3 regions of the Monashia sp. HAY1-2A genome follow, and region 1 is predicted to be linked to each of the others. Evidence: predicted binding sites of a transcription regulator. Region 1 holds the regulator's gene; each other region holds the start of a gene.
The links. The regulator HspR, encoded in region 1, represses chaperone genes until heat shock. The targets are predictions, from matches to a motif close to AAGTTGAGTCNNNNNGACTCAACTT.
Positions count from the first base shown of each region.

Region 2: the regulator HspR is predicted to act here: its motif matches at 2,078-2,102, upstream of ACPYOM_RS08600 (ATP-dependent Clp protease ATP-binding subunit).
Region 3: the regulator HspR is predicted to act here: its motif matches at 1,373-1,397, upstream of ACPYOM_RS10250 (Hsp20/alpha crystallin family protein).

Region 1 is NZ_JBNDHY010000064.1:21-7,096, forward strand. It holds partial or broken gene ACPYOM_RS11330 (nucleotide exchange factor GrpE) at 1-251, shown strand, start outside; gene ACPYOM_RS11335 (DnaJ C-terminal domain-containing protein) at 353-1,384, shown strand; gene ACPYOM_RS11340 (heat shock protein transcriptional repressor HspR) at 1,424-1,876, shown strand; gene ACPYOM_RS11345 (ATP-binding protein) at 1,972-5,181, shown strand; gene clpB (ATP-dependent chaperone ClpB) at 5,437-7,076, shown strand, end outside.
Region 2 is NZ_JBNDHY010000042.1:16,112-23,187, reverse strand. It holds gene ACPYOM_RS08600 (ATP-dependent Clp protease ATP-binding subunit) at 1-1,978, opposite strand, end outside; gene ACPYOM_RS08595 (hypothetical protein) at 2,286-2,699, opposite strand; gene ACPYOM_RS08590 (nucleoside deaminase) at 3,480-3,983, opposite strand; gene ACPYOM_RS08585 (SAM-dependent methyltransferase) at 4,094-4,846, opposite strand; gene ACPYOM_RS08580 (alpha-hydroxy-acid oxidizing protein) at 5,001-6,296, opposite strand; gene ACPYOM_RS08575 (maleylpyruvate isomerase N-terminal domain-containing protein) at 6,429-7,076, opposite strand, start outside.
Region 3 is NZ_JBNDHY010000055.1:1,043-8,118, forward strand. It holds gene ACPYOM_RS10245 (sugar ABC transporter permease) at 1-1,221, shown strand, start outside; gene ACPYOM_RS10250 (Hsp20/alpha crystallin family protein) at 1,450-1,911, shown strand; gene ACPYOM_RS10255 (phosphatase PAP2 family protein) at 2,006-2,725, opposite strand; gene ACPYOM_RS10260 (DNA polymerase IV) at 2,783-3,865, opposite strand; gene ACPYOM_RS10265 (hypothetical protein) at 3,921-4,346, opposite strand; gene ACPYOM_RS10270 (hypothetical protein) at 4,473-5,648, opposite strand; gene ACPYOM_RS10275 (penicillin acylase family protein) at 5,790-7,076, opposite strand, start outside.

The DNA.
Region 1 (7,076 bases):
ACCTCGCCAGCGGCCCGTTCGCGGCCATCGCCGACAAGCTCGAGGCGGTCCTCGGTCGGTACGGCGTCGAGCGCCTCGGCGAGGCCGGCCAGGAGTTCGACCCGACGGTGCACGAGGCGCTCATGCACGTCGAGGCCGAGCTGCCCGACGGCGCGTCGGGCACGACCGTCGTGCAGGTGCTCCAGCCCGGCTACCGCATCGGGGACCGGGTCGTCCGCGCGGCGCGGGTGTCGGTTGCCGACCCCGCGTGAGCGCCACACCGCGCCGAGGCCCCACGCGTCGGCCGGCATCCGTGATGATGTGAGGACCGCAGGTCCCACCGAGCAGCCGCAGGAGGAGAGGCAGGTGCGCCATGGCTAGCCAGGACTGGTTCGAGAAGGACTTCTACGCGATCCTCGGCGTGCCCCAGGACGCCGACGCGGCCGCGGTCAAGAAGGCCTACCGCAAGCTGGCCCGCGACCTGCACCCGGACCACAACGTCGGCGACACCCGCGCCGAGGAGCGCTTCAAGGAGATCGGGGAGGCGTACGCCGTCCTGTCCGACCCCGAGCAGCGCCGCGAGTACGACGCCATCCGCGCCATGTCGCACGGGGGTGCTCGCTTCACCGCGGGCGGTCCCGGCGGCGGGGGCGCCGGCTTCGAGGACATCTTCTCGGCGTTCGGCGGTGCGGCCGGCCCCGGCGGCACCCGTGTCCGCTTCGGCGGCGGGGGTGCGGGCGCCGGCCAGCCGAACCTCGAGGACATCCTCGGCCAGATGTTCGGTGGCGCGGGTCCGGGTGGTGCCGGCGGCTTCGGCCAGCAGTACGGCGGGTACGGTGCGACGGCCGGTCCGCGGCCGGGCGCCGACGTCCAGGCCTCGACGACGATCGGCTTCCGCGACGCGGTGGAGGGCTCCACGGTGACGCTCTCCTCGCCCGACCTCGGCCGCATCACGGCGCGGATCCCTCCGGGCGTCAAGGACGGCCAGAAGATCCGCCTCCGGGGCAAGGGGCGCCAGGGCGAGGCCGGCGGGCCTGCGGGCGACCTCATCCTCGCCGTCTCCGTCGACAAGCACCCGGTCTTCGGCCGCGACGGCGACGACCTCACCGTCGACCTGCCCGTCACCTTCGCCGAGGCGGCGCTCGGGGCCACGGTCCCCGTGCCGACCCTCGACGGTGGGCAGGTCAAGGTGCGCATCGCGCCCGGCACGCCGAGCGGCCGGGTCCTGCGCGTCAAGGGCCGTGGCGTCCGCCGCGGCGAGCACACCGGCGACCTGCTCGCGAAGGTCCAGGTCGTCGTGCCGCAGCGCCTGACCGACGAGGCTCGCGCGGCGATCGAGACCATGGCCGCGGCCGAGGACGGCCACGACCCGAGGGCCGACCTGTTCCGCCGAGCGCGGGCCTGAGGCCGGCCGGCGACGAGAACGAGGAAGGGAGTGCCGACGATGTCACGCAGGAGCGCGCGCCCCGCCGGGCACGACGACGACGCGCCCGTCTTCGTCATCTCCGTCGCCGCCGAGCTGGCCGGCATGCACGCGCAGACGCTGCGCCAGTACGACCGCCTCGGCCTCGTCACGCCGTCGCGCACCCGCGGGGGCGGGCGGCGCTACAGCACCCGCGACGTCGAGCTGCTCCGTGAGGTGCAGCGGCTGTCGCAGGAGGGCGTGTCGCTCGCGGGCATCCAGCGCATCCTCGACCTCGAGAACCACGTCACGGCGCTGCGGTCGCGGGTCGAGGAGCTCGCCGCCGAGCTCGAGCAGACCCAGGCCGCGCTCCATGCGAGCGCGCGCTTCTTCGCCGTCGGGCCGCGCGGGGACGCCGTCCCGCTGCGGCCGGGCCAGCGCCCGCCGCGCACCCCCGCGTCGCAGGCCCTGGTCGTCTGGCGCCCGGAGCGCTGACCAGCCGCCTCGCGCACGTCGTTTGGCAACGCACCGCGCAGGTGCGAGGATGACCGGGCCTCCAGCCATGTGGGCGCGCACTGCACCCTGCCCACGTGGAGGTCTTCCTGTTGTCCCAGCCGCACGCCCCGATGACGCCGGACGGCGGGCTCGACCGGTCCGCCACCCTCGCGGCACCCGGGCGCAGCCACCGGCTCGCCCTGCCGGACACCGAGATCGGCCGCCTCATGGCCACCACCGACTGGGCGGCCACCGGCCTCGGTCCCGTGGACGACTGGCCGGCCGAGCTCGTCGCGGTCGTGGACACCGCGCTCGCACAGCGCTTCCCCATGCTCGTGTGCTGGGGTCCCGAGCTGCTCATGGTCTACAACGACGCCTACCGGGTGCTGCTCGGTGAGGCGAAGCACCCCGCCGCGCTCGGCCTGCCGGTGCGGGACGTGTGGCCGGAGGTGTGGGACCAGATCGCGCCGCGGCTGGCCGAGGTGGCGCGCACCCGCGTCCCCTCCTGGGACGAGGACCAGCTGCTCGTCGTCGACCGGAACGGCTTCCTCGAGGAGGCCTACTTCACGTGGTCCTACAGCGTCGTCACCGGACCGGACGGCGAGGTGGCCGGCGTCCTCGACATCGCCACCGAGACCACCGGCAAGGTGCTGGCCGAGCGCCGCGCCTCGGTCGTGTCACGGCTGGGGGCGGCCCTCGCCGGTGCGGCCACCGCCGAGGACGTCGAGCGTCTCGCGCTCGAGATCATGCGTGGGAACGTCGAGGACCACGCGTCGGTCGGGCTCATCGAGGGCCCGGTAGACGGCACGAGCGCGCCGGACCCGGGCGTCCACGTCGTGCCGGTCGTCGAGCCCGGCCGGAGGCGGGCCAGCGCCTCGCTCGTCGTCACCGCCAACCTCCGGCGGCCGTGGGACGAGCAGCTGCAGGCCTACGTCGAGCTGTGCGCGTCGCACGTCGCCGCCGCGCTCGCGGGCATGCGCCGTCTCGACGCCGGGCGGCACCGCGTCGAGGCGCTCGCCGAGCTCGACACCGCCAAGACCGCCTTCTTCGCCAACATCAGCCACGAGCTGCGCACGCCGCTGACGCTCATCGCCGGGCCGGTCGAGGACGCGCTCGGCGAGCCCGGTCTGCCGGCGGCGGTGCGCTCCCACCTCGAGCTCGTCGAGCGCAACACCGACCGGCTGAAGGTCCTCGTCGACCAGCTGCTCGACCTGACCCGCATGGACGCCGGGCGGGTCGAGCCGCACCGCGTCGAGACCGACGTCGCCGAGCTCGTCCGGGGGCTGGCCGCGAGCTTCCGTCCGGCCGTGCACCGCGTGGGCCTGACCTTCACGACCGACATCCCCGACCTCGGCCGGTCTGCGTGGGTCGACCGGGACATGGTCGAGCGCATCGTGCTCAACCTGCTGTCCAACGCGTTGAAGTACACGCCCGCCGGCGGCGTGCAGGTCACCCTGCACGAGCTTCCCGAGGGCTTCGAGGTGCTGGTCACCGACTCCGGCATCGGCATCCCGACCGACGACCTCGCCACCGTCTTCGAGCGGTTCCGGCAGCTGCCCCGCACCGACGGCATCCGGTCGCGCGAGGGCGCCGGCATCGGCCTGTTCCTCGTGCGCCAGCTCGCTGAGCTGCACGGCGGCGACGCCTGGGTCGACTCGGTCGAGGGCATGGGCAGCACCTTCGGCGTCTACCTCCCCTGGGGTCGGCCGCCCGCGGGCTCCCCGCCGGCGAGCCCCTCGATCACGCCGCGCACCGTCGAGTCCTTCCTGGCCGAGGCGCACGGCTGGGACGCCGGCGCCGACGCCGTGGCGTCGGCCCCGGACGGCGTCGACACCGCGGACGACGCCGACCCCGGCCCCGGCCCCGGCGCCCGCCGGCCGGCGCGCCCCGACGCCGGAACCGCGTCCGGGTCGGGACCCGCCCGGCAGCCGGGTGGGCGCCCGCTCCTGCTGCTCGCCGAGGACAACGCCGACATGCGCGCCTACCTGAGCGAGGCACTCGCGGACGACTACGAGGTCGTGGCGGCCAGGGACGGCGTCGAGGCGCTGGCGACGGCCAGGTCCCGCCGGCCGGACCTCGTCCTCGCCGACGTCATGATGCCGCGCCTCGACGGCCTCGAGCTGCTCCGGGCGGTGCGCGAGGACGACACCCTGGCCGACGTTCCCGTCGTCATGCTCACCGCTCGGGCCGGTGACGAGGCCAGCGTCACCGGCCTCGGTCGCGGCGCCGACGACTACGTCGCCAAGCCGTTCGAGATGCGGCACCTGCGGGCGCGCCTGTCGGCCAACCTCGCCCGGGCCCACGAACGCGCACGTGACGCCGCCTGGCGGCGCGCCGTCGTCGCCTCGCTGCACGAGCCGCTGTCGGTGTTCGAGCCCGACGGTCGGGTCGTGTCGCTCAACGAGGCGTTCACCCGCTCCTACGGCTGGAGCCTCGAGGACGGCCCGATCGCGCCGCCCTACCCGTGGAGCATCGAGGGGCCGGGCACCACGACCGAGCGCATCGCGCGCATCCTGGCCTCCAGCGAGCCGGTCGAGGAGACCTTCCCCCTCGCCCGCCGCGACGGCAGCCGGGCCTGGGTCTCGACCACGTCCTCGGTCATCCCCGCCAGCGGGATGCACCCGACGCTCGTCGTCAACGTCGTGCGCGACACGACGCTGCAGCACGAGGGCGAGCAGCGCCGCGCGCGTGCGGCCGCGCTGGCCGCCGAGCTGCGCTCGGCCCAGGAGCTCGAGCAGGTGGTCTCGGCCGCGATCGCCGGCTTCAGCGTCCTGTTCGACGGCATCGCGACCGTCCAGGTGGCAGGCGGTTCGGAGGCGGAGCGGCTGTACTTCAAGCCGCAGGGCCCGACGCCGGTCGCCGACCTGCACCCGTTGACCCGCTCGGTCCTCACCACCGGCCGGCTGCCCGGTGGGTACGACGCCCGGGCCGGCGTCGCCCCGGGCATCCTCTTCGAGCCCGACGGCCCGGAGTCGCCGGTCCGCGTGTGGGTCCGGCTGCGCGCACCCCGCATCGTCTCGGCCGACGAGGAGATCGCCGGCGACCTCGTCGCCCAGCTCTTCGCCCACGCCGTCGACCGGGTCGCGGCCCGGCAGGACCGCGAGACCAAGGAGGCGCAGCTGCGCCAGGCCATCGAGAGCCATCGCGTCATCGGCCACGCCGTCGGCGTCCTCATCGAGCGCCACCGGATCACGGCGGTGCAGGGGTTCGAGACGCTGCGGCAGCACTCGCTCAACCGCAACATCAAGCTGCGCGAGCTGGCCCAGCGCGTCGTCGAGACGGGGCTGGACCCCGGCGAGGCCTGACCACCGACCGTAGACTCGGCCCGTGGAGCCCGACCGCGCTCCCCGCCGACGACGGCTGCTGGTCCGGCGCCGGCCCGCACGGCCGCCCCGACCCGACAGGGGCATCCTCTCGGTCTGTCACACACGCACGAAGTTGAGCGGAATACACTCAACTGCGGGACCGTTGTCCCGGGTGGACGGCTACCAGTCGTATCCCGGTCGTCCATCCTCACCCCCCGCTCGTCCCGCTCGTCCCGCTTCGTCACAGGAGAACGCATGGACCTTCAGCTGACCAACAAGGCTCAGGAGGCCTTCGCCCAGGCCGCGACCACCGCGACCGGCAAGCACCACCCGAACATCGAGCCGGCGCACCTGCTGCTCGCGTTGGCAGCACAGTCCGGCACCACGACCCCCGCGCTGCTCACGGCCGGGGGCTCGTCCGTCGCCGCGGCCACCACGGCCGCCGAGAAGGCCATGGCCGCGATGCCGCAGGTGAGCGGAGGTACCCAGCAGCCGCAGCTGTCGCCCACCGCGGGCCGCGTCGTCAAGCAGGCGCAGCAGTACATGACGGCGATGGGCGACACCTACGTCTCCACCGACCACCTCCTGCTCGCCGTCGCGCGCACCGGCCAGTTCGGCCTCGACGCCGACGCCATCGAGAAGGCCATCCCCGAGCTGCGCGGCGGCCGAGCGGTCACCACCGAGAACCCCGAGGGCACCTTCGAGGCCCTGGCGAGGTACGGCACCGACCTGACGGCCCTGGCCCGCGACGGCAGGCTCGACCCCGTCATCGGCCGCGACGCCGAGATCCGCCGCGTCGTGCAGGTGCTCTCGCGCCGCACGAAGAACAACCCCGTCCTCATCGGCGAGCCGGGCGTCGGCAAGACCGCCGTCGTCGAGGGCCTGGCCCAGCGCATCGTCGAGGGGGACGTGCCCGAGAGCCTGCGCGACAAGACCCTCTACAGCCTCGACCTCGGCGCGATGCTGGCCGGCGCGAAGTACCGCGGCGAGTTCGAGGAGCGCCTCAAGGCCGTCCTCGAGGAGATCAAGGGCAGCGACGGGCAGATCGTCACCTTCATCGACGAGATCCACACCGTCGTCGGCGCGGGTGCCGGCGGCGAGGGCGCCATGGACGCCGGCAACATGCTCAAGCCGATGCTCGCCCGCGGCGAGCTGCGTCTCGTCGGCGCGACGACCCTCGACGAGTACCGCCAGCACATCGAGAAGGACGCCGCGCTCGAGCGGCGCTTCCAGCAGGTCTTCGTCGGCGAGCCCTCGGTCGAGGACACCATCGCGATCCTCCGCGGCCTCAAGGAGCGCTACGAGGCGCACCACAAGGTGACCATCGCCGACTCCGCGCTCGTCGCCGCGGCGTCGCTGTCCGACCGCTACATCAGCGGCCGGCAGCTGCCCGACAAGGCCATCGACCTCATCGACGAGGCCGCCTCGCGGCTGCGCATGGAGATCGACAGCAGCCCCGTCGAGATCGACGAGCTGCGGCGCGCCGTCGACCGGCTCAAGATGGAGGAGTTCGCCCTCGAGCAGGAGACCGACCCGGCCTCGCGCGACCGCCTCGAGCGGCTGCGCCAGGACCTCGCCGACCGCACCGAGGAGCTGGCCGCCCTCAACGCGAGGTGGGAGGCCGAGAAGTCCGGGCTCAACGCGGTGGGCGACCTCAAGGCCCGCATCGACGACCTGCGCACCCAGGCCGACCGGCTCCAGCGCGAGGGTGACCTCGGCGGCGCCTCGAAGATCCTCTACGGCGACATCCCGACGCTGGAGAAGGAGCTCGCCGCAGCCCAGGAGCGCGAGGCCACGGCGACGACGTCCGACGAGGCCCCGATGGTCAAGGAGGAGGTCGGCGCCGACGACATCGCCGACGTCATCTCGGCCTGGACCGGCATCCCCGCCGGGCG
Region 2 (7,076 bases), on a different contig from region 1:
TGAAGTCGACCATCCGACCCTGGGAGTCGGTCAGGCGGCCGTCCTCGAGCACCTGCAGCAGCGAGTTGAAGATCTCCGGGTGGGCCTTCTCTACCTCGTCGAAGAGCACGACCGAGAACGGCTTGCGGCGCACCTTCTCGGTGAGCTGGCCGCCCTCCTCGTAGCCGACGTAGCCGGGGGGCGAACCGAACAGGCGCGAGACCGTGTGCTTCTCGGAGAACTCCGACATGTCGAGGCTGATGAGCGCGTCCTCGCTGCCGAAGAGGAACTCGGCGAGCGTCTTGGCCAGCTCGGTCTTACCGACGCCGGTGGGGCCGGCGAAGATGAACGAGCCACCCGGACGACGCGGGTCCTTCAGGCCCGCACGCGTGCGCCGGATCGCCTGCGACAGCGCCTTGACGGCGTCGTCCATGCCGACGATGCGCTTGTGCAGCTCGTCCTCCATGTGGAGCAGCCGGCTCGACTCCTCCTCGGTCAGCTTGAACACCGGGATGCCGGTGCTGGCGGCAAGGACCTCGGCGATGAGCTCCTCGTCGACCTCGGCGACGACGTCCATGTCACCGGACTTCCACTGCGCCTCACGGGCGGCCTTCTCCTGGCGCAGGCGCTTCTCGTCGTCGCGGACGCGCGCCGCACGCTCGAAGTCCTGGCCGTCGATGGCCGACTCCTTCTCGCGGACGAGCGCGGCGATCTTCTCGTCGAAGTCGCGCAGGTCCGGCGGGGCCGTCATCCGGCGGATGCGCAGGCGCGCGCCCGCCTCGTCGATGAGGTCGATGGCCTTGTCGGGCAGGAACCGGTCGTTGATGTAGCGGTCGGCCATGTTCGCCGCCGCGACGAGCGCGCCGTCGGTGATGGTGACCCGGTGGTGGGCCTCGTAGCGGTCGCGCAGGCCCTTGAGGATCTCGATGGCGTGCGGCAGCGTCGGCTCCTGGACCTGGATCGGCTGGAAGCGCCGCTCGAGCGCCGAGTCCTTCTCGATGTGCTTGCGGTACTCGTCGAGCGTCGTCGCGCCGATCGTCTGCAGCTCACCGCGCGCCAGCATCGGCTTGAGGATGCTCGCGGCGTCGATGGCACCCTCGGCCGCACCGGCACCGACGAGGGTGTGGATCTCGTCGATGAAGATGATGATGTCGCCGCGGGTGCGGATCTCCTTGAGGACCTTCTTCAGCCGCTCCTCGAAGTCACCGCGGTAGCGGCTGCCCGCGACGAGCGAGCCGAGGTCGAGGGTGTAGAGCTGCTTGTCCTTGAGGGTCTCCGGGACCTCGCCCTTGACGATGTCCTGGGCCAGGCCCTCGACGACGGCGGTCTTGCCGACGCCGGGCTCACCGATGAGGACCGGGTTGTTCTTCGTGCGGCGGGACAGCACCTGCATGACCCGCTCGATCTCCTTCTCGCGCCCGATGACCGGGTCGAGCTTGCCCTCGCGGGCGGCCTGGGTGAGGTTGCGGCCGAACTGGTCCAGCACGAGCGACCCCGCCGGGGTGCCCTCGCCCTGGGCCTGGCCGACGCCGGCACCGGTCTTCTCGCCGCTCTGACCGCCCTGGTAGCCCGACAGCAGCTGGATGACCTGCTGGCGCACCTTGTTCAGCTCGGCTCCGAGCTTGACGAGGACCTGGGCTGCGACGCCCTCGCCCTCACGGATGAGGCCGAGGAGGATGTGCTCGGTGCCGATGTAGCTGTGGCCGAGCTGGAGTGCCTCGCGGAGCGAGTACTCGAGAACCTTCTTCGCGCGGGGCGTGAAGGGGATGTGGCCGGTCGGGGCCTGCTGCCCCTGGCCGATGATCTCCTGGACCTGGGCCCGGACCGCTTCGAGCGAGATGTCGAGCGATTCGAGGGCCTTCGCGGCGACGCCTTCGCCTTCGTGGATCAGACCCAGGAGGATGTGCTCGGTCCCGATGTAGTTGTGGTTGAGCAGACGCGCTTCCTCCTGCGCGAGGACAACCACCCTCCGGGCCCTGTCGGTGAACCGTTCGAACATGTTCTTCTCCTGACTGATCGAGAGACATCTCGATGCTATCCGTGCCCGCTGTCAGCGAGCACAACCCGACCAACGCGGCGACCTCGGGTCCTGTTCCCCATCCTGAGTCGGTGGGGCTCAGGTTCCGAGCCTGTTCGCCATGGGCGGAACACACCAGTCCCATACCCGCGCCGCATCCGCACCCCGCTGTCCACGCACACTCCGACGACCCGGGCCCGCGCACCCTCCGCAAACCGAGGCCACCCGAGGCCGGCCAACGCGACCGCGCCATGGCGCGGTTCCCCGCCGTCTTGGCGTCCCGGTGGCCTCAGAGCTGCGCCGTGGCGAAGTTCTCGGTCTCGAGTCCTCCGGCTGATGTCACGTCGCCGGGCCGGCTCGGGAAGTGGCGACGCCAGTCCTCGCGCAGCCGCGGCACCGGCATCCCCACGGAGCGCATCGCCTTGGTGACGCGGCCGAGTGTGCGCGCCGGGGTGGAGTAGATGTCCTTCGACACGATGACGAGCCGACGGATCCTCTCGTCGTCCAGCGCTTCGTCCCGAGCAAGGTCACCGAGCCACTGCACCTCGGAGTCGGCGTGCTGCCGTCCGTCGTACTCGAAGACGAGCCGGTAGGGCAGGTAGGCGAGGTCGTACCGGCGGACGAGCGTGCCGTCGGGAGCACGGCCCGGACGTCGACCGCGGGTTCCGGCAATCCCGCCAGGACGATGAGCAGCCTGACCCACGTCTCCATCGGTGAGTCCACGCCTGCTCGGACGAGCGAGGCCGCCTGCCGGGCGAGGCGCGAGTACGGTCCGTGGTGCCGACCGGCGGTCCGGACGAGCTCACCCGGCGAGGTGCGTCCCGCCCTGACGAGAGAGTCGCCGAGCACGACGAGATCCACCAGATCCAGCATCTGTGACAGGTCGAGGAAGGTCTGCACCGGACTGGTGACACGCAGTCCTCGGAAGCTGACGACGCGCTGAGCCGCCTTGGTGCGGTGTGCGGCGATCCCGACGCGTCGGGAACGGTTGCGCGGGCTGCACACGTGCACGTCCGCGTCGTCGGGGACGACGCCGCCCCACAGCCTCGCTGCAGTGTGGTGCGACACGTAGCTGCCCGGGGTGACGACGGCAAGGGCCGCCTCGATCCGCGCCCTCGTCGTCGGCTCCGCCTCGCGCACGAGATACACCCCGCGGAAGACCGGCTGGTGGCTGCGCCTCAGTCTGCCATCCGTGACTCCGGCCCCGATCGCGTCGGACCGGAGGAGCACCGACGTCTGCTGGTCAGGGGTTGCCATGCCGAGAGCCTGCCCGTTGACCGCGTCGGCGCGCAGCCGCTCTCCACAGCCCTCACGGGCGGCACCTTCACAACTCCGCCGTGGCGCGGTTGTTGGGGACGAGGGTGTGCTGCATCGGCCGTGGAAGTGCGCCGTGGCGCGGTTGTGGCGGGGAGTTGTGGCTCATCCGCCCGGGAAGTGCGCCGTGGCGCGGTTGTGGCGGGCGTAGGCGCAGGGCATCGACGCGTCAGCTCGGCGGGTGCCGGCGCGCGAACCGCTCGTGCAGGTCGCGGACCTCGTCCTCCAGCTCGGGCACCGGGCCCGCGACGACGGCGCCCGGCACGACGTCGGTGATCGCCAGGGCCCGGACCCGCGAGGGCGAGGAGCCCCACGACGCGCGCCACCGCACGAGCTGCTCGGTGCTCGCGGCGTAGACGATCCGACCCAGCCCCACCCAACCGTGCGCAGCCGAGCACATCGCGCAATGCTCGCCCGAGGTGTAGACCGTCGCGGCGGCCCGCTCCGCCGGCGTCAGCCGGGCACCGGCCCACCGGGCGATGGCGAGCTCGGGGTGCTGGGTCTCGTCGAGCTCGACGACGTGGTTGTGGTCCTCGAAGAGCACCTTGCCCTCACCCGACACGAGGACCGAGCCGAACGGCTCGTCGCCGCGCTCGAGCGCGAGACGGGCGAGCTCGACGGCCCGCCGCAGGTGGACGAGGTCGGCGCCGGTGACTCTCGACCCGGCGCCCACGCCACGCGCGCTCGGGCGGCCCGCACCCACGCCACCCGCGCCACCCGCGCTCCCGCCGCCCGCCCGGTCGTCGGTGCCGCCGCTGCCGCCGGCCAGCCGGTCGTCGCTGCTCATGCGACCCTCCCGGTGACGAGTGCGAAGGTGACGAAGGCGCCCCCGTCGGCCTCGAGCATCTGCTGCACGGGCGAGGTGGCCTGGCCCTTGAGCTCGTTGACGGCCCGCTCCCAGAGCAGCCAGTTGGCGCACCCCTCCGGCTGGCTGCGTGCCGTCACCGAGGTGAAGGCGCGGCTGAACTCCCACTGGCTGCGCAGCCACTCCGCGGTGTGCCACGCGGCGGTCTCGGCCCCGACGACACGGTCGAGGTGGTCCGGGATCTCGCCGAGCTCGCGCACCTCGGTGGTCAGGGCCGGCGTGGCGACGCCGAGCTGCCCTCCCGGGCGCAGGAACCTGGCCACGTACGGCGGGTAGTGGTCACCGGTACCGAAGTACTCCCACGCGTCGATGCTGACGACGGCGTCGAACGTGCCACGGCCGAAGGGCAGCTGGTGGGCGTCGACGCGCACCGGCAGGACTCGGTCCGCCACGCCTTCCTTGTCGAAGACGGCACCGGCCTCGCTCGGGTCGACCCAGAGGTCGGCGGCGACCACGTGCACGCCGTACTCCTTGGCGAGGAACACCGACGTCGCACCGAGGCCCGACCCCAGGTCGAGGACGCGCATGCCCGGGCGCAGCTCGAGGTCGGCCGCGAGGTCCTCGAGCAGCCAGAGCGGGTGCGGCCCCATGTCGAGGTCGACGAGCCACATGGCGTCGTACTTGGCGGACTTGGGGAAGGCGTCCTTCGTCAGGTGGTCGAGCGCTGGCATGCCCCGATCCTCCCTGTGACGGCCCCGCACGTCGACCGAGATCCACGGGCCGACCATCCGGACCGGTTCGACGCGACGGTGTGGGTGAGCGAACGCGTCGGTCCACCAGCGGGTTCGCGCGAGCGCCGCGTCGGCGGACGACGGGCGACGCGGGTCAGTTGGCGCGGACGAGGTCCTCGGGCGTCAGCCCGACCACCGAGGTGCGGCCCGAAAGGGCCAGCTGGAGGTCGAGCTCGGCGCGCAGGTTGCGCAGCACCTCGACGACCCCGGCAGCCCCGGCCAAGGCCAGGCCGTAGACGTGCGGACGCCCGACGCCGACCGCGTTGGCTCCCAGCGCAAGCGCGACGAAGGCGTCTGCGCCGCAGCGGATCCCACTGTCGAACACGATCGGCATCCGTGAACCAGAGTGCCGCACCGCCTCGACGACGCCGGGCAGCGCGTCGAGCGCTGCCACCGACCGGTCGACCTGCCGGCCACCGTGGTTCGACACCCAGAGGCCGTCCACACCGGCGTCGACCGCTCGCCGGGCGTCGTCGGGGTGCAGGATGCCCTTGAGCACCACGGGGAGCGTCGTCAGCGACCGGAGCCGGGGGAGGTCCTCCCACGTCAGGGACGGCCGGCTGAACACGTCGAGGAAGGTGTCGACCGCGGCACGCGGCCCGGGTGAGGAGAGGTTGCGACGCGTGTCGCCCGGGTGGTTGCGGCTGATGGACAGCAGCGTCGAAACGACGGCGGGGGTCGGACGCGGACGCTCCTGCGTCCCAAGGTGTTCCGCGGCCGCGAGCCGTTCGGAGACGAGGCGCCGGAACACCGGGTCGGACGTGTACTGGGCGATGCCCTCACCGCGGGCGAAGGGGAGGTGGCCGAGGTCCAGGTCACGCGGTCGCCAGCCGAGGTACGCGGTGTCGAGCGTGACGACGAGGGCCTCGCTGCCGCAGGCCTCGGCGCGGGACACGAGGCTCTCGACGAGGGCGTCGTCGCTGCTCCAGTACAGCTGGTACCAGTGGCCCGACCCGTCCAGCTCGCGCGCGACGTCCTCCATCGGCACGGACGCCTGGGTGCTGAGCACCGGCGTCACGTGCTGTTCGCGGGCGCCTCGCGCGACCGCGAGATCGGCGTCGCGGTGGGCCATCGACAGCACGCCGATGGGGGAGACGAGGAACGGCGAGGCGTGCCGCCGGCCGAACAGCTCCACGGACTGGTCACGGGCACGTGTGTCGACGAGCATCCGCGGCACGACCTGCCACCGGTCGAACGCCTGACGGTTGGCGCGGGCGGTCGCCTCGGACCCGGCCGACCCGGCGACGTAGGCGAACCCACGACGGGACATGACGCGGCGCGCGGCCTCCTCGAGCCGCGTCCCGTCGGTGGGCACGGCGGGGCGACGCCCGAAGGCGCCCGCCCGGTACACGGCCGACTGCACCGCGCGACCGAGCCCTCCGTCAGGCATGCCGCCTCCTCGTCCTCGGGCCCGACTGCAGTCCGGTGCCGCGGGCTGCTGCCCCCGACGCCGCCCCGGCGGCTGCCCCGTCCGCCGCCCCGGCGGCTGCCCTGTCCGCCGACCCGGCCGAAGCCCCTGTCGTCACCACGTCACGGACACCGCGTCACGCCACCACCGCTCGAGCGCGTCGGCCGGCTCGACGTCGGTCCGGCTCCAGAGCCGCAGGAACACGTCGACGGCGCCGCCGGTCCACGCCACGTCGGCGTCGGCGGCGAGGGCCTCGACGTCGGTGAGCCGGGTCGTCGTGGCGGGTCGGTCCGGCGCGAGGTCGAGCAGCCAGGCGAGCGCGGCGTCGTCGGGCCGCACGAGCAGGCGCACCGGTCGCTCCGGCTGCACGCCCTGCTTGCCGCGCGGGACGAACCCGGTGAGCAGCTCGTCGATGCCGTCGGACGCGGCCCTTGGACGCAGCCACGTCTCCTCCGGACGCGGCGGCCTCCCCAGGCGGGCCGCCATGGCGTCGACGGCGTGGACCGTCGTCTCGTGGCACTGCCGTCGCGTCCAGAAGACCCGCGGGGCGGGGGCGTCGTGGAGGAACGTGAACGCGTCGAGGTCGTCGGGGGCGTCGAACAGGGCCTGGAGCAGGCCGGTAGCGCCCTCGTCGAACCACGCGAGGAGGTCGGTCGCTGCCCGGCCCTCGGACTCGAGACGATCCGGGTCGGCCACCGGCGCACCGCGCACGTGGCTCGCGGCCCAGCGGTGCACCATCCCCTGGTGCGCGACGAGGTCGAG
Region 3 (7,076 bases), on a different contig from region 1:
CCCGCCGACCTGCAGGACGAACGGCTCATCGCCGAGGCCGGCGTGGCAGGTGCCGCCCGGGCCTTCTTCGCGAGGCTGCGCAGCGGTGACCTCGGCGCGCTACCGGTCGTCGTCGGCCTCGTCATCATCTGGGTGGTCTTCCAGAGCCTCAACGACGCGTTCCTGTCCCCGCGCAACCTCGTCAACCTGACCCTCCAGAGCGCGGCGATCGGCACGATCTCGATCGGCATCGTCCTCGTGCTGCTGCTCGGCGAGATCGACCTGTCCGTCGGCTCGATCAGCGGCCTCGCGGCGGCGATCGTGGCGGTGGGGACCGTCGAGCGCGGCTGGCCGGCGCTCGTCGCGATCGTCGCGGCGATCCTCGCGGGCACCGTCATCGGCCTGGCCTACGGCGCGGTCTACACCCGCTTCGGGGTGCCGAGCTTCGTCATCACCCTGGCCGGTCTGCTCGGCTTCCTCGGGCTGCAGCTGAAGGTCCTCGGCGAGACCGGCTCGATCAACCTGCCCTTCCAGTCCGGACTGGTCACCTTCGCCCAGCAGACCTTCCTGCCGCCGGTCGTCGCCTACGTCCTGGCCGCGCTCGTGGTGGCGGCCTACGCCGCGAGCAGGCTGCGCGCGAACGCCCGGCGAGACGCGGCCGGCCTGTCGACGACGCCGGTGGGCTTCGTCGTGGCCCGCGCCGCCTTCCTCGCGGTCGTCCTGCTCGCGCCCATCGCGGTGCTCAACCAGGACCGCGGCGTGTCGGTCATGTTCCTCGTGTTCCTCGCGTTGGTCGTCGTCATGGACTTCGCGATCCGGCGCACGAGCTGGGGGCGCTCGGTCATGGCGGTCGGCGGCAACGTCGAGGCCGCCCGTCGGGCCGGCATCGACGTGCGGCGCACCTACCTCACCGTCTTCGCGCTGTGCTCGACGTTCGCGGCCCTCGGCGGCATCTTCGCGGCGGCCCGCCTCGCGGCGGCCAACCAGAGCAGCGGGGGCGCCGACACCAATCTCAACGCCATCGCGGCCGCGGTCATCGGCGGGACGAGCCTCTTCGGCGGGCGCGGCTCGGCCTACGCGGCACTGCTCGGCATCCTCGTCATCCAGTCGATCAGCAACGGCCTCGCGCTCATCAACCTCGGCTCCCCGGAGCGGTACATGATCACCGGCGCGGTCCTGCTCCTCGCCGTGACGGTGGATGCGCTGAGCCGGCGCAGCCGGGCGGCCCACGGGCGCGCCTGACGCCGCGCAGGCACGCCAGGGACCTTCGCCGACGGTCGGTCGGCGGGGACGGGAGGAGGGCCCGGAGGTGGGAGACCACCGCCGGGCCCTCTGCCGTCGGGGCCCTCTTGAGCTGGCGCGGAACCCGTCGTATCCTCGGGAACACAGCACGAAGTTGAGCGGTTACCACTCAAGAAAGGTCACCGTTGGCCCATCAGATACGGCCACCGTTCATCGAGGAGAACTGACATGAGCACCACCACCTTCGACCCGTTCCGCAGCACTTTCGACCGCACGTTCGACCGTCTCTTCACCGACGGCCTGCGCTCGAGTGCCGGCGCCGTCATGCCGATGGACCTCTACCGGTCCGGCGAGAACTTCGTGGCCCGCATCGACCTGCCGGGCGTCGACCCCTCGAGCATCGACATCGATGTCGAGGACCGCACCCTCACGGTCCGGGCCGAGCGCCCGGCCCCCGAGGTCGAGGGCGCGCAGTGGCTCTCGCGGGAGCGCCCGACGGGCACCTTCGCCCGCCAGCTGTCGCTCGGTCGCGGGCTCGCGCTCGACCGCATCGAGGCGGACTACCGTGACGGCGTCCTCACCCTGGTGATCCCGGTCGCGGAGGAGGCCAAGCCGCGCAAGATCTCCGTCTCGCACGGCGGTGGCACCCAGTCGATCGAGTCGGGCGGGTCCTCCGACTCCGAGAGCTGACCATCACGACGCACGAGGCCCCGGGTGGACGGCCGCCCGGGGCCATCGCCTGCCTGCGGCCGCGCCGCCGAGCCGGACGCCTCGCACGGGACCCTCAGGCGTCGGCCCGGTCGTGCACCGGCGCCCCGACGAGACGACGCACCGGGTCGGGGGCCGAGGCCGTGACCCAGGCCTCGAGGCGATCGTGCAGCCAGGGCACGAGCGCCCAGGTGGCGAACCACACGACGAGGACGCCCACGGCCAGGCCCGTCACGACGTCGTGCCAGTAGTGCGCCCCGGTCAGGACCCGCGCGACGGCGACGGTGAGGGCGACGGGGGCGGCGAACCGCCACCACACGGGCACCATGACGACGACGGCCGTCGCGAGCGCCGCGGCGATGACGGCGTGGTTGCTCGGCCACGAGTAGTCGCCCACCGCTGGGCAGGCCGCGAGCGGGTGCACCGCGAGGGTGCGGCAGGGTCGTTCCTCCCGGACGACGGCCTTGACCAGCTCGCTCAGCGCGTACGCCCCGACGACGCTGAGGCCTGCGCCGACCGCGACGGCGACGTGCTCGAGCCCCCGTGACCGCGCGCGCCAGGCCAGCAGACCGGCCGCGCTGAGGAGCACGAGGATGCCGAGCTCGCCCGCGACCTCCACGAGGGCACCGACCGGGCCGGGCAGCGAGTCACCGAGGTGAGCCGTCCACGTGTAGAGCGGGTCGCGGACGACCGCGAGCAGCGCCACGACGACCGCGCAGCCGACGACCGCCAGCAGCAGGCGCGACCCGCCCACCCGGCGTCCGGCCTCGGCAGGGCTGCTCGCGCGCAAAGACATGCGCACGACCGTAGGCCACGAACCTGACAGCGTCCTGCCACTGCTCGTCGCGCGGCGTCAGAGGCGACCGCGGATCGGCGTGCGTTCGACGGGGTCGCCCTCCTCGGGCATGACCAGCTCGGCCCGGACCCCCAGCAGGCGCACCTCGCGGTCCGGGTCGAGGCGACCGGCGAGCTCGACGGCGGCCGCGACGACGTCGGCGACGTCGGTCGTCGGGGCCGCCAGCTTGCGGGCCTTCGTCTGCGTGAAGAACGGTGCATACCGCACCTTGAGGGTGACCCGGAAGACCGGTCGCCCCTCCTTGACGGTGTCCGCGAACACCTGGGCGGCGAGCACGCGGACGGCCTCCTGCACCTCGGCCGGCGTCGTCAGGTTCTGCTGGTACGTCGTCTCGCGGCTGTGGCCTCGGGCGACCCATGGGCTGTCGTCGACGACCGCGGACCCCAGGCCGCGGCCGAGCTGGTGGTACCAGACCCCCATGCGCGGGCCGAACTCGCCGACGAGGGCGGACTCGTCGGCCTCGGCCAGGGAGCGCACCGTGTCGAGGCCGAGCGCGGCGAGCCGCTTCGACACCCGCGACCCGACGCCCCACAGGTCGATGACCGGCCGGTCCCCCATGACCTCGAACCAGTTGTCCCTCGTGAGGCGGAAGACGCCGCGTGGCTTGCCGAACCCGGTCGCGATCTTGGCCCGCACCTTGTTGTCGCCGATGCCGACGGAGCAGTGCAGCTCGGTGGCCTCGAGCACGGTCTGGCGCACCAGGCCGGCGAACGCCTCGGGATCGTCGGTCTCGACCCCGAGGAACGCCTCGTCCCAGCCGAGGACCTCGACAACGACCCCGAGCGAGCGCAGCGCGTCCATGACCCGTCCGGAAGCCTCGGTGTAGGCCTCGGCGTCGACCGGCAGGATGACGGCGTCGGGCACCTTGCGCGCCGCGATCCGCAGCGCCATGCCCGACCCCACGCCGTACCGGCGTGCCTCGTAGCTGGCCGTCGAGACGACGGCCCGCTCCGTGGGGTCGCCACGGCCGCCGACGATGACCGGCCGGCCGGCGAGCTCGGGGCGTCGCAGCACCTCGACCGCCGCGATGAACTGGTCGAGGTCGACGTGGAGCACCCAGCGGGTGGCGCCGTCGGTCATGTCGCCATTGTGCCCGCGCCCACCGACCGCAGCCGGACGAGCAGCCTCGACGACGTCAGCCGTGCCCGATGCGCTTGCCGCGCCGGAAGGTGTAGACCTCGTGCGTCTCGACCGCCGGCGGGGTGGTCGCGGCGTCGGGGTGGTCGAGGGGGTCGAGGGGGTCCACCGGGTCCACCGGGTCGACGCGGTCGCGGTCGAGCGCGGTGCCGTCGGACGGGTCGCCCGGGCGCGGCCAGGGCTCGACCTCGTCCTCGATCGCGCGGGGGGCCGCCGCGTCCTGGGCCCGGGCCGCGACGACGATGCCGTGGTAGAGCATCAGGGCGGCGAGGCCGGTGACGAGGTAGGCCGACACCGCGAGGCCCGGGCTCGCGTGGCCGCCGCCGAAGTCGGATCGCAGGACGTGGAGGACGGCCGCAGCGGCACCCACGAGGGCGGCGCCGACGAGCCAGAGGGCAGCCGAGCGCCGCGTCGTTGTGCTCACGGGGTCACTCTCGCACAGCGCGACCGGCACGAGAGGCGGCTCCGCATGCGGCACACCGATGCCGCCTACCGGGGCCGGCCTGTGCTGCAGTCCGAGCTGCGGTCTGTGCTCCGGCCTGCGGTCCGGTCAGCGGGCCGGGTGCGCGGCCAGGACGTCGCCGGCGGCGGGCCTGGCGGTCGCCGCCCCGAGCCCGGCGGCGTTCCCCGACAGGTTCTCCACGAGGACCTCCGCACCGTGGTTCGCGCGCTGCTGCACGGTGTTCTTCGCCGCGTTACCCACGCCGCCGACCGGCTTCGACGCGAGCGGCTCGAGGGGCTCGAGGGGCGTGGCGAGGCCGTCGAGGGCCGGCAGCCGGGGGGCGAACGCGTCTGTCGGCAGCACTGGCAGGGACGGCGCGACCGGCGCCGACGAGGGACGAGCCCGGGTGGCCCCGCCGCCCGCGACATCCGCGGCCCGCGCGGCCGCTGTGGCCGGCGTGGCCCGTCGGTCGGACGGCATCGACGCGGACGGAGGCGCGTCGTGCGGCAGGAGCGTCCCGGTGACCGACGGGACGATGCCCAGCTCGGTGGTCAGCTCGGTGCCCAGTTCGGTGCTCTCGCGGTGCGTCGACCCCGTCACCGCCGTCGAGGCCGTCGGCGTCGACACGAGGTCGGAGGCCGCGGGCGAGGAGACAGGGACGGGGACGGAGACGTCGTGCTGCGGGGCGTCCAGCCGGCGGGCCGCCGCATCGAGGGAGCCGACGATGAGGGCGCAGGCCGCGACGACGAGCAGCACACCGCCACCGCGCGCGCCACCGACGTGGTGCAGCGTCAGTCGGCCGAGGACGATCGCTGCGGAGGCGGCGAGGAGCGTCGAGACGCCGAGGACCACGAGGCCGCCGGTGGGTCCGCCGATGAGCGTGCCGAGGACGACGAGGGCGGCCATGAGCGTGAAGCCGAGACCGGAGCCCTCGGGCAGGCGGCGGCCACGGCCCCCGAGCAGGTCGACCCTGTCGCGAGGTGCGTGCGCGGGACGCGACGGGAGGGTGAAGGCCGTGTCGTCGGCCTCGACGAAGGGGCGCGTCTCGTCGTCACCGGTGACGTCGACCTCGCCGTGGCCGGGCTCGCGGGACGCGGCGTCCGACGGCGAGCGGCGCGAGCCGGGGTCGGGGAGCGCCGCGGCCCAGAGGTGCCAGCCGCGGGGCGGCACCGGCCACTCAGGGTCGGGCAGGAGGCGTTCGCCGCCGGCGACCCCGACCGGGACCAAGGCACGGTCGAGCGCGGCATCGAGTGCGAAACCGGGAATCGTCATCGTCCAGGACACGTCCGGACCCCCTCCACCCCTCACGGTCGGGACCCTCGACCCGACCACCGCGGACCGTCCCACCCGGTCCGTCAGGACGAGCGTACGGGGAAAGTCAGGATATATCCCGTAAAAGGTAAAAGAATGGTCAAGTGTGGCGGGTCAGGCGTCGTCCCGGTCGTGCACGCGGTAGAGGCGACCCGCGAGCCAGGCCTCCGTCTGGTCGCAGAAGTGCGGGTCGCCCTCCACACCGGAGGCACCGAGCGGAACGACCCACCGGCTGGCCGAGCGGTCGGCGAGGTCCCAGACGTAACGCGCCACGGGGCCGCCGTAGGCGCGGTCCGTGACACCCGGGGCGCTCGCCGCGGCGAGGACGCACCCCTTGTCGCCGGGGACGGGATGGGGCGTCACCGTCGGCACCCCCGCGAGGCCCGCGGAGCGCGCGAGGCCCTCGGAGCCCTCGGGGTTCGCGAGGCCGTCGAGCGCGTGGAACGGGTCGAGCCGGTGCCGGTCGCCCCACACGGCGTCGGGCCCGACCGACGCAGCGGCGCGGTCGAGCGCCACGCCCACGCCGGCCGGGACGTCGATGCCGAGCGCGTCGGCGCCCTCGACGAGGGTGTGCCAGCCGGCTCCGAGCTGGGCGAACGGGTTGGTCCACGCGGCGAAGACGCGCGAGTGGCCGAGCGGCTCGCAGACCGCGGCCAGCGGTGGCTGCTCGGCGAACCACCGGACGAGCGCGGTGCGCCAGGCGGCGAAGAGCGCCGCGGGGTGGCTGTCGACGTCGCTGTGACCGTCCCACGCGAGGAGGGTCTCGCGGGCGTCCGCGGCGCGGCCCTCCACGACGGCGGCCTCGACGAGCGGACGCATCGCGGCCACCTGGCCGTTGAGGGTGTCGACGTGGATCGCGGCGAAGTCCTCGACGGTGAGACCGGTGCGGTCCCCGACGAGCTCACGGATCCGGCCGGCGCGGAAGGGAGTCGCGTAGTCGATGCCGAGGCCGCCACCGCTCGCCCGGTCGTTGGCGCTCACCATGACGTCCTCCACGTCGGTGGCCGGAGGCGTCCGGTAGCCGTGCCACGCGTGCCTCGGGTCCCACGCCGGCAGCGGTAGCTCGAGGGCCGCGGGGTCGCGGTCGGGCACCCGTCCGGCGACGACGTGGCGGACGCGTCCCGACGCGTCGGCGACGAGGCCGCTGTTGACCGGCTCGACCCAGTGGGCGAGGGCCGCCTCGACGTCCTCGACGGTGCGGGCGCGCAGGAGGGGCAGCAGCGCCGAGAAGCCGAGGTCCTGCTCGACGCCCGTCGGGGTGCGCAGGCTGTACACCGGCGGGGTGGTGGCCGGACGCCGTGGCTCGCCGGACCTCGCCTCGGATCCGCCCTCGAGGGCCGCCTCGAGGGCCGCCTCCACGCCGGTGACGACCGGCCCGCGTCGGGTCACGACGACGGGCAC